Regions from separate parts of the Streptomyces sp. NPDC055013 genome, predicted to be linked through region 1. Evidence: riboswitches for the same ligand, from Rfam matches in the RefSeq annotation. Region 1 holds a riboswitch; the other holds the start of a gene.
The links. Region 1 has a riboswitch for cobalamin ahead of ACWGDB_RS34570 (ribonucleoside-diphosphate reductase subunit alpha). Riboswitches for the same ligand answer to the same signal wherever they lie in the genome.
Positions count from the first base shown of each region.

Region 2: it holds a riboswitch for cobalamin, as region 1 does, so the genes downstream of both, metE (5-methyltetrahydropteroyltriglutamate--homocysteine S-methyltransferase) here and ACWGDB_RS34570 (ribonucleoside-diphosphate reductase subunit alpha) in region 1, are expected to answer to the same signal.

Region 1 is NZ_JBSGVW010000039.1:32,168-36,373, reverse strand. It holds gene ACWGDB_RS34570 (ribonucleoside-diphosphate reductase subunit alpha) at 1-1,919, opposite strand, end outside; cobalamin riboswitch at 2,044-2,183, opposite strand; gene ACWGDB_RS34565 (ATP-binding protein) at 2,425-4,206, shown strand, end outside.
Region 2 is NZ_JBSGVW010000001.1:470,918-475,123, forward strand. It holds gene metE (5-methyltetrahydropteroyltriglutamate--homocysteine S-methyltransferase) at 1-1,763, opposite strand, end outside; cobalamin riboswitch at 1,932-2,155, opposite strand; gene ACWGDB_RS02025 (3-hydroxybutyryl-CoA dehydrogenase) at 2,374-3,243, opposite strand; gene aceB (malate synthase A) at 3,240-4,206, opposite strand, start outside.

The DNA of each region.
Region 1 (4,206 bases):
GAGAGCGTCTCGCGCTTGAACAGGTTGGAGACCTGCGGCTCGATGCACTCGTAGACACCGGCGATCGACGCGATGGTCGCGGTGGGCGCGATGGCGAGGAGGAGGGAGTTGCGCATGCCGGTGGTGGCGATACGGCTGCGCAGGGCAGCCCAGCGCTCCGGCCAGGTCAGCTCGACACCGTAGTGGTCGGGGTGCAGGACACCCCGGGCGGTACGGGTCTTCTCCCAGGCCGGCAACGGTCCGTTGCGCTCGGCGAGGTCGGCGGAGGCCTCGTAGGAGGCGAGCATGATGCGCTCGGCGATCCGGGTCGACAGGGCTTTCGCCTCGGCCGAGTCGAAGGGCAGGCGCAGTTTGAAGAAGACGTCCTGCAGGCCCATGGCGCCGAGTCCGACCGGCCGCCACTTGGCGTTCGACCGGCCCGCCTGCTCGGTCGGGTAGAAGTTGATGTCGACGACCCGGTCGAGGAACGTGACGGCCGTGCGGACGGTGGCGTCGAGCCGCTCCCAGTCGATGTCGCCGGTCATCGTGTTCACGAAGGCGCCGAGGTTGACCGACCCCAGGTTGCAGACCGCCGTCTCCCCGTCGTCCGTGACCTCCAGGATCTCCGTGCAGAGGTTGGAGGAGTGGACGACATGGCCCGGCAGGGCCGTCTGGTTGGCGGTGCGGTTGGCGGCGTCCTTGAAGGTCATCCAGCCGTTGCCGGTCTGCGCGAGGGTGCGCATCATGCGGCCGTACAGGTCACGGGCGGGAATGGTCTTCTTCGCGAGCCCGGCCGCCTCGGCCTTGCGGTACGCGGCGTCGAACTCGTCGCCCCACAGGTCCACGAGATCCGGCACGTCCGACGGCGAGAACAGCGACCACGGCTGGTCGGCGTTGACCCGGCGCATGAACTCGTCCGGGACCCAGTGCGCGAGGTTCAGGTTGTGCGTACGGCGGGCGTCCTCACCGGTGTTGTCGCGCAGCTCCAGGAACTCCTCGATGTCGGAGTGCCAGGTCTCCAGGTACACCGCGGCCGCGCCCTTGCGCCGGCCGCCCTGGTTCACCGCGGCGACCGAGGCGTCGAGGGTCTTCAGGAACGGGACGATGCCGTTGGAGTGACCGTTGGTGCCGCGGATCAGCGAACCCCGGGAGCGGATACGGGAGTACGACAGCCCGATGCCGCCGGCGTGCTTGGAGAGGCGGGCGACCTGGTGGTAGCGGTCGTAGATGGAGTCCAGCTCGTCCTTGGGGGAGTCGAGGAGGTAGCAGGACGACATCTGGGGGTGCCGGGTGCCGGAGTTGAAGAGGGTGGGGGAGGACGGGAGGTAGTCGAGGCGGCTCATGAGCCCGTAGAGCGCGGAGACTTCGTCCACCGACCGGGCGGTGTCGTCCTCGGCGAGACCGGCGGCGACGCGCAGCATGAAGTGCTGGGGCGTCTCGACGACCTTGCGGGTGATGGGGTGCCGCAGGAGGTACCGGCTGTGCAGGGTGCGCAGGCCGAAGTAGCCGAAGCGGTCGTCGGCGTCGGTGTCGACCAGGGCGTCGAGGCGGGCCGCGTGCAGCCGCACGAACTCGGCGGTCCGGTCGGCGATGAGGCCCTCACGGTGTCCGACCGCGACCGATCCGGTGAAGGACGTCACGCCCTGCGAGGCGGCCTCGGCGGCGATGGAGAGGGTCAGCAGCCGGGCGGCGAGCCTGCTGTAGGCGGGGTCCTCGGAGATCAGGCCGGCCGCCGCCTCGGTGGCCAGCTCGCGCAGCTCCGCCTCGTCCGCGAACGCGGACCGGCCGCGCAGCGCGGCGGCGGCGACCCGGCCGGGGTCGGCGTCGGCGAGGTCGGCGGTCAGCTCGGTCAGGGTCCGCAGCAAGGCGGTTCCCGGAGCGTCCTCGTCCGTGGGGACGGTAGGAACGGCTGAGGCCGGGTCTGCTGGCGCGATGGTCACGTGGGGGCTCTCCCTCGCTCGGCACGGGGGCCTCGGCGAGGGCAGGGGGCAGCACACGAGCGCACACGGCGTCGCGTCCACCGGCCCATTCCACGAGGCCCGGACGTCGGGCGCACCGGCCGGGTGGCCGGGCGCGCTGTCGGCAGGTCCTCGGACTGACTCCTGCGCACGCCGGTCCTGGGAACAGACATGCACAAGTACACCGTTGCGGGACAGTTCCGGATTCGCACCGGATTCCCCTGCGGCGACAGCGAGCATGAGCATACATCTTGTGCTCACCCGCCACGCCACCCCCAGATGTTGTGTCGTGCTGGTTTCAGAGCGTCAACTTGTAGGTGAGGAGAGTGATGTCGGCGAGTATCCGGATCTCGACCCTCGCCGGGGCGCGCATGCCGGCCATGGGGCCGCCGGGTTGCGGGGAGTTCCGGGAGTGCTTCCATGGAGATAGGTGTCGGCGCCCCGCGGTCGCTCCGTTTCGAGAGTCCTTCTCGGAAGGAGACGAACGATGACGAGGGTCGTGCGTCGCCCGCCCGGCAAGAAGCGGCCGCGCGACGCGCCGATGGCGACGCTGGCTCCGAGACGGGCGGGCACCTGGGTCAGGCAGGGGTTCGTGGGCCACTGGCACCGGCTGATGATCCGCCTGGAGGCCCGCGGCGGCACCACCCGCCCCAGGAAATGGCGCCGGTGGTTCACCTACACCAACGTCACCCGGGCCATCTGGACGGTGGCCGCGCTCGCCCTGTTCGCCTGGGTGGTGGAGGGCCTGTACATCCTGATCTCGAGCAACACGACCGGCTTCGAGCGGTGGCGGCAGGGCAACCCCGGATTCGAGACGGTCATGCGCTTCGTCGGCCCGGTGCTCGCCGCGTCGATCGCCGCCACACTCTTTCTGTTCTGGTGGTACCGCTGGACCAAGCGGCGCTATCTCGCCAAGGCACGGGACGACCCCCACCGACTGGTGCTCACCGCAGGCCCGGACACCGCCGAGATCGTGGGCCGCGAGGAGATCGCCCAGGTCATCGCCGAACGGCTGCGGGAGCGCGCCACCCGCCGGCCCTATCTGCTGGTCGGCGGCGTCGGTGTGGGCAAGACCGCCGTCCTGGTACGCCTCACGGAACTGCTGGCGGAGCAGAACGCCGTACCCGTGCCGATCCGGCTGCGGGACGCGAACGGCGGCACCGACCTGAACTTCGAACGCATGGCCAAGCAGCGCTTCACCGAAGAGGCACCCCGGGGCATCCTCGCGCGCGGCAAGACCGAGCGGGTCTGGCAGCAACTCCTGGCCGACGACAAACCGGTCGTCATCGCCGACGGACTGGAGGAGGCTCTCCTCGGCGACGGCCTCGAACAGCACCGGGACAACATCATCCGGCGGGCCATCGAGCGCGCCCACGAGGAGAAGCTGCCCCTCGTCATCGCCTCCCGTCCGCACAGCCCGCTGGAGAGCACCCCGGCCGCGATCGTGGAGCTGGAACCGCTCAGCGAGGAGGAGGCCCTGCGGTTCGTCCAGGCACGCGTCCCGGAGACGGACGAACGCCGCGTGGACTGGATCGTGGAGACGGCGGAGGTGACCGAGTCGCCGGTCTACCTCCAGATCGCCCGCGAACTGCACCGCCACGGCGCCCTGGAGCACGACCGGCCCGACAACGACCCGCAGCACATGAACACCCGCAGCCGCGACCGCGGCATGCTGCGGCTGTGGCTGCTGGAGACCTGGGACGAGGCGCTGTGCCAGGGCAGGCTGCGCCGGGACGTCGCGCTGAGCCGGCAGGAACGCCGCGACGCCCTCGAAGTGGTCTCCGCCCTGGCCTGTCTGGGACTGCTCCAGGACAAGCTGGAGGTCGGCCTCGGAGAGCTGCTCGACTCGGACGTCCACCCCGGTCCGATGCGACGCGCGCAGGCCCGCGCCGAGCACCTGTGGGCCGGCGGACGCGCCTTCGACCGGTACGGCAGGCGCGGGAACGTCTTCTCCGAGTGGCACCGGCAGCAGATCTGGGACGTGCTGTGCCGGCGGATCGGCCCGGACGAGAGGAAGCGGTTGCGCGGCGGCAACATGGACCAGTGCCGCGCCGCCCTCGCCCGGATCGCACGCAATGCGGACAGGCTCGGACTGGTGGAGGGCTTCGAGCGCAAGGTCCGTTTCCCGCACAGCATCATCCAGGCCTACTTCGGCTATCGCGTGCTGCGGCAGCTGGGCGAGCGGGGCGCCGGCGAGCTCGTCGAGCATGTGCTCCAGCCGCCCGGGCCCAGCCGTGAACTGCTCATGGCCCTGGTGCTGTTGTCGCGC
Region 2 (4,206 bases), on a different contig from region 1:
GTGTCTCCCAGTGGCTGGTCGTCGCGGACGAAGGACCAGGCGAGCATGGTGACCGGGCCGGTGAGCATGCCCTTGACCGGGCGGTCGGTGAGGGACTGGGCGTACTGGGTCCAGCGCACCGTCATCGGCTCGGGTCGGGAGATGTCGCCGGCCAGGATCGGCGGACGGACGTAACGGGTGCCGTAGGACTGGACCCAGCCGTGCTGCGTGGCGAGGTAGCCGGTGAGCTGCTCGGCGAAGTACTGGACCATGTCGTTGCGTTCGGCCTCGCCGTGCACGAGGACGTCGATCCCGGTCTTCTCCTGGAAGGAGATGACCTCCTGGATCTCGGCCTTGATGCGTTCCTCGTACCCCGCGGCGTCGATGCGCCCGCCGCGCAGGTCGGCGCGTGCGGTGCGCAGTTCGCCGGTCTGCGGGAAGGAGCCGATGGTGGTGGTCGGCAGCAGGGGAAGGCCGAGGTGGGCGCGCTGGGCGGCGGCACGTTCGGAGTACGGCTGGGAGCGGCGGGCGTCGGCCTCGGTGACGGCGGCGGCGCGGGCGCGGACGTCCGGGTCACGGGTGATCGGCGAGCCGGCGCGGGACGCCAGGTCGGCCCGGTTGGCGGCGAGTTCGGCGGCGATGGTGTGGGTGCCCTGGGCGAGGCCCTTGGCGAGGGTGACGATCTCGGCGGTCTTCTGCTTCGCGAAGGCCAGCCAGCGCAGGACCTGTGGCTCGATGTCCCGCTCCAGGCCCGTGTCCAGGGGCACATGGAGGAGGGAGCAGGAGGCGGCCACGTCGACCCGGTCCGCCAGCCCGAGCAGGGTGCCGAGGGTGGACAGGGACTTCTCCAGGTCGTTGACCCAGATGTTGCGGCCGTTGACCACGCCGGCGACCAGGCGCTTGCCGGGCAGCCCGCCCACGGCGGCGAGTGCGTCGAGGTTGGCGGCGGCGGACTCGGTGAAGTCCAGGGCAAGCCCGTCGACCGGGGCCTTGGCCAGTACGGGCAGGGCGTCGCCGAGCCGGTCGAAGTACGAGGCGACCAGCAGCTTGGGACGGTCGGTGAGGGCACCGAGATCACGGTAGGCGCGCTCGGCGGCGTTCAGCTCGGCCGGGGTGCGGTCCTGGACGAGTGCGGGTTCATCGAGCTGCACCCACTCGGCGCCGGCCGCGCGCAGGTCGGCGAGGACCTCGGCGTACACCGGCAGCAGGCGGTCCAGGAGGGTGAGCGGCTCGAAGTCCGCGGGCACACCGGGGGCGGGCTTGGCGAGCAGCAGGTAGGTGACCGGGCCGACCAGGACGGGGCGGGCGGTCAGGCCCAGCGCCAGGGCCTCCTTCAGCTCGGCGACCTGCTTGGCCGAGTCGGCCGTGAAGACGGTGCCCGGGCCCAACTCCGGCACCAGGTAGTGGTAGTTCGTGTCGAACCACTTCGTCATCTCCAGCGGCGCCACGTCCTGCGTGCCGCGCGCCATGGCGAAGTAACCGTCGAGGGTGTCGGCCGTGACGGCGTCCCGGTGGCGCTCGGGGATCGCGCCGACCATGACGGTGGTGTCCAGGACGTGGTCGTAGTACGAGAAGTCGCCCGTCGGGACCTCGTGGACGCCGGCTTCGGCGAGCTGCTGCCAGTTGGCGGCGCGCAGTTCGGCGGCGGTGGAGCGGAGAGCGTCGGCGGTGACGCGGCCCTTCCAGTAGCCCTCGATCGCCTTCTTCAGTTCCCGGTTCGCGCCCTGGCGGGGGTAGCCGTACACGGTGGCCCGTGCTGCCGCGGCTGCGGACTTGCTGGTCACGGAGATCTCCTTCGCGAGATGAATCCCTGAGATCCCGGGGACGGGACGAGAGCGCGAAGGGGTGACGAACCGGACGGAACCGACCCCGCGCGGCAAAAGCGCGGTCGTCCGCCTGGTATGTACGCCGACCCGCCCTCGAGGTCACCGAGATCTCCATGCGCGGAATGGTCCGCACACGGGCAGTTGGCAGGTCTTCGGACTCGCGGGCACGTCCTCCTGACCGGAGGACACCTACTGGCCGTCGCTTCCCAAGCCCTTTTCGTCGGGCCCAGTGCTCATGACGGCGGTCGTTCCCACTCACCGCTGCGGGGCAGTCCCGGATTCCCACCGGGTTCCCTCTTGCGACGCATCCCACCTGGCGGGCGGGGCGAACCAGCTGCACCGGTCAGCCTACGGGGTGGCACCTCGGAGGGAAGGACGGCGTCCGTCATTCGGATGGTGAAATGGGACACCCGAGTGCCGCGTTTGCGCCGAGCGCCCGTGGGTCCCAACGCCACCGGGCGGGAAGCGCGCCGCATACGCGCTTCCCGCCCTTCCCCTGTGTCCACCGCGCGGGAACCCTCATCCCCGGCGGCGACGCGGGCCCCTCAGCCCGCGTCGTACCAGGCCCTCAGTCCTGGTCGTAGATGTGGAACCCGCGGCCGGCCTTCCGGCCGAGCAGCCCCGCCTCCACCATTCGCTGAAGCAGCGGGGGAGGGGCGTAGAGGGGTTCCCTGAACTCGTCGTAGAGCGACTCGGCGATCGAGGCGACGGTGTCGAGGCCGATCAGGTCCGCGAGCCTGAGCGGGCCCATGGGGTGGGCGCAGCCCAGCTCCATGCCCGTGTCGATGTCGGCGGCGGTGGCGAAGCCGGACTCCGCCATCCGGACCGCGGACAGCAGGTACGGGACGAGCAGGGCGTTGACGACGAAACCTGCCCGGTCCTGGGAGCGGATCACGGTCTTGCCGAGCGCTCGGGTCGCGAAGTCCTCGACCGCGGCGATCGTCGCCTCCGAAGTGTGCAGCGAGGTCACGATCTCGACCAGCGGCAGCACCGGCACCGGGTTGAAGAAGTGCAGGCCCACCACCCGGTCCGCCCGGCCGGTCGCCATGCCGAGCCGCATGATGGGGAGTGAGGAGGTGTTGGTCGCCAGCACCGCCTCGGGGTCTTCGACGATCTTGTCGAGGGCGGCGAAGACCTCGGTCTTGGCCGCCGGGTTCTCGATGACGGCCTCGACGACGAGCTGCCGGTCGGCGAGCTCGTCCAGGCTGCCGCTGAAGACCAGGCGGGCGAGGGCGTCCCGCGCCGCGGCCTCCTCCAGCTTGCCGCGGTGCACGGCACGGTCGAGTGACGCCGCCACCCGGTCCCGGGCGGCGCGGGCCGCGATCGCGTCCACTTCGCAGATCACGGTGTCGAGTCCGGCCCGTGCGCACACCTCGGCGATCCCGGCCCCCATCTGCCCGCCGCCGACCACGCCGACGCGCTGGATGCCCCCGCTCATGCCCCGGCCTCCGTCCGCTTGACGAGGTGCCGCGTGTACGCGTCCGGGGTGAAGAACAGCGGCAACTCGCCCGCCAGCGCGGTCCGTTCGAACAGCGCGCGGATCTCGTCGACGGGCGCCCACGGGTATTCGGCGCCGAGCGCGACGACCTCGTCGTCGAGCAGCCGCAGCACCGTCTCCCGGTCGATCACCCGGTGCCGGAGCCACTGCCAGACCTGCACACGGGCGATCTCGGCGGTGGCCGCGTCCTCCATGAGGCCGTCCAGCGCGACGGCGCCCTGGCCGCGCAGCCAGGCGGCGAAGTAGCGCAGCGCCACGGCGATGTTGGTGCGCACGCCCTCCGCGGTCGGCGGCCCGCTGATCCTGCGCACCGACAGCAGGTCGGCCGCGGTCACCTCGACGTCGTCGCGGGTACGGTCGATCTGGTGGGGCCGTTCACCGAGGACACCGCCGAAGACCTCGTGGCAGGTGGGGACGAGCCCGGGGTGGGCCACCCAGGAGCCGTCGAAGCCGTCCTCGGCCTCCCGCTCCTTGTCGAGCCGGACCTTGGCGAGTGCGGCCTCGTTCGCGGCCGGGTCCTTTCCGGGCACCTGGGCGGCCATGCCGCCGATGGCGTGGGCGCCGCGCTTGTGGCAGGTGCGGACGAGGAGTTCGGTGTACGCCCGCATGAAGGGGGCGGTCATCGTCACCTTCGCCCGGTCGGGGAGGAGGAAGTCGGTGCGGTGACCGAACGTCTTGATGAGGCTGAACAGGTAGTCCCAGCGGCCCGCGTTGAGACCCGCGCTGTGCTCACGCAGCTCGTAGAGGATCTCCTCCATCTCGAAGGCTGCGGTGATCGTCTCGATGAGGACCGTGGCGCGGATCGTGCCGCGGGGGATTCCGAGCAGTTCCTGGGCGAGGACGAAGACGTCGTTCCACAGGCGCGCCTCGTACCGGTTCTCCAGCTTCGGCAGGTAGAAGTAC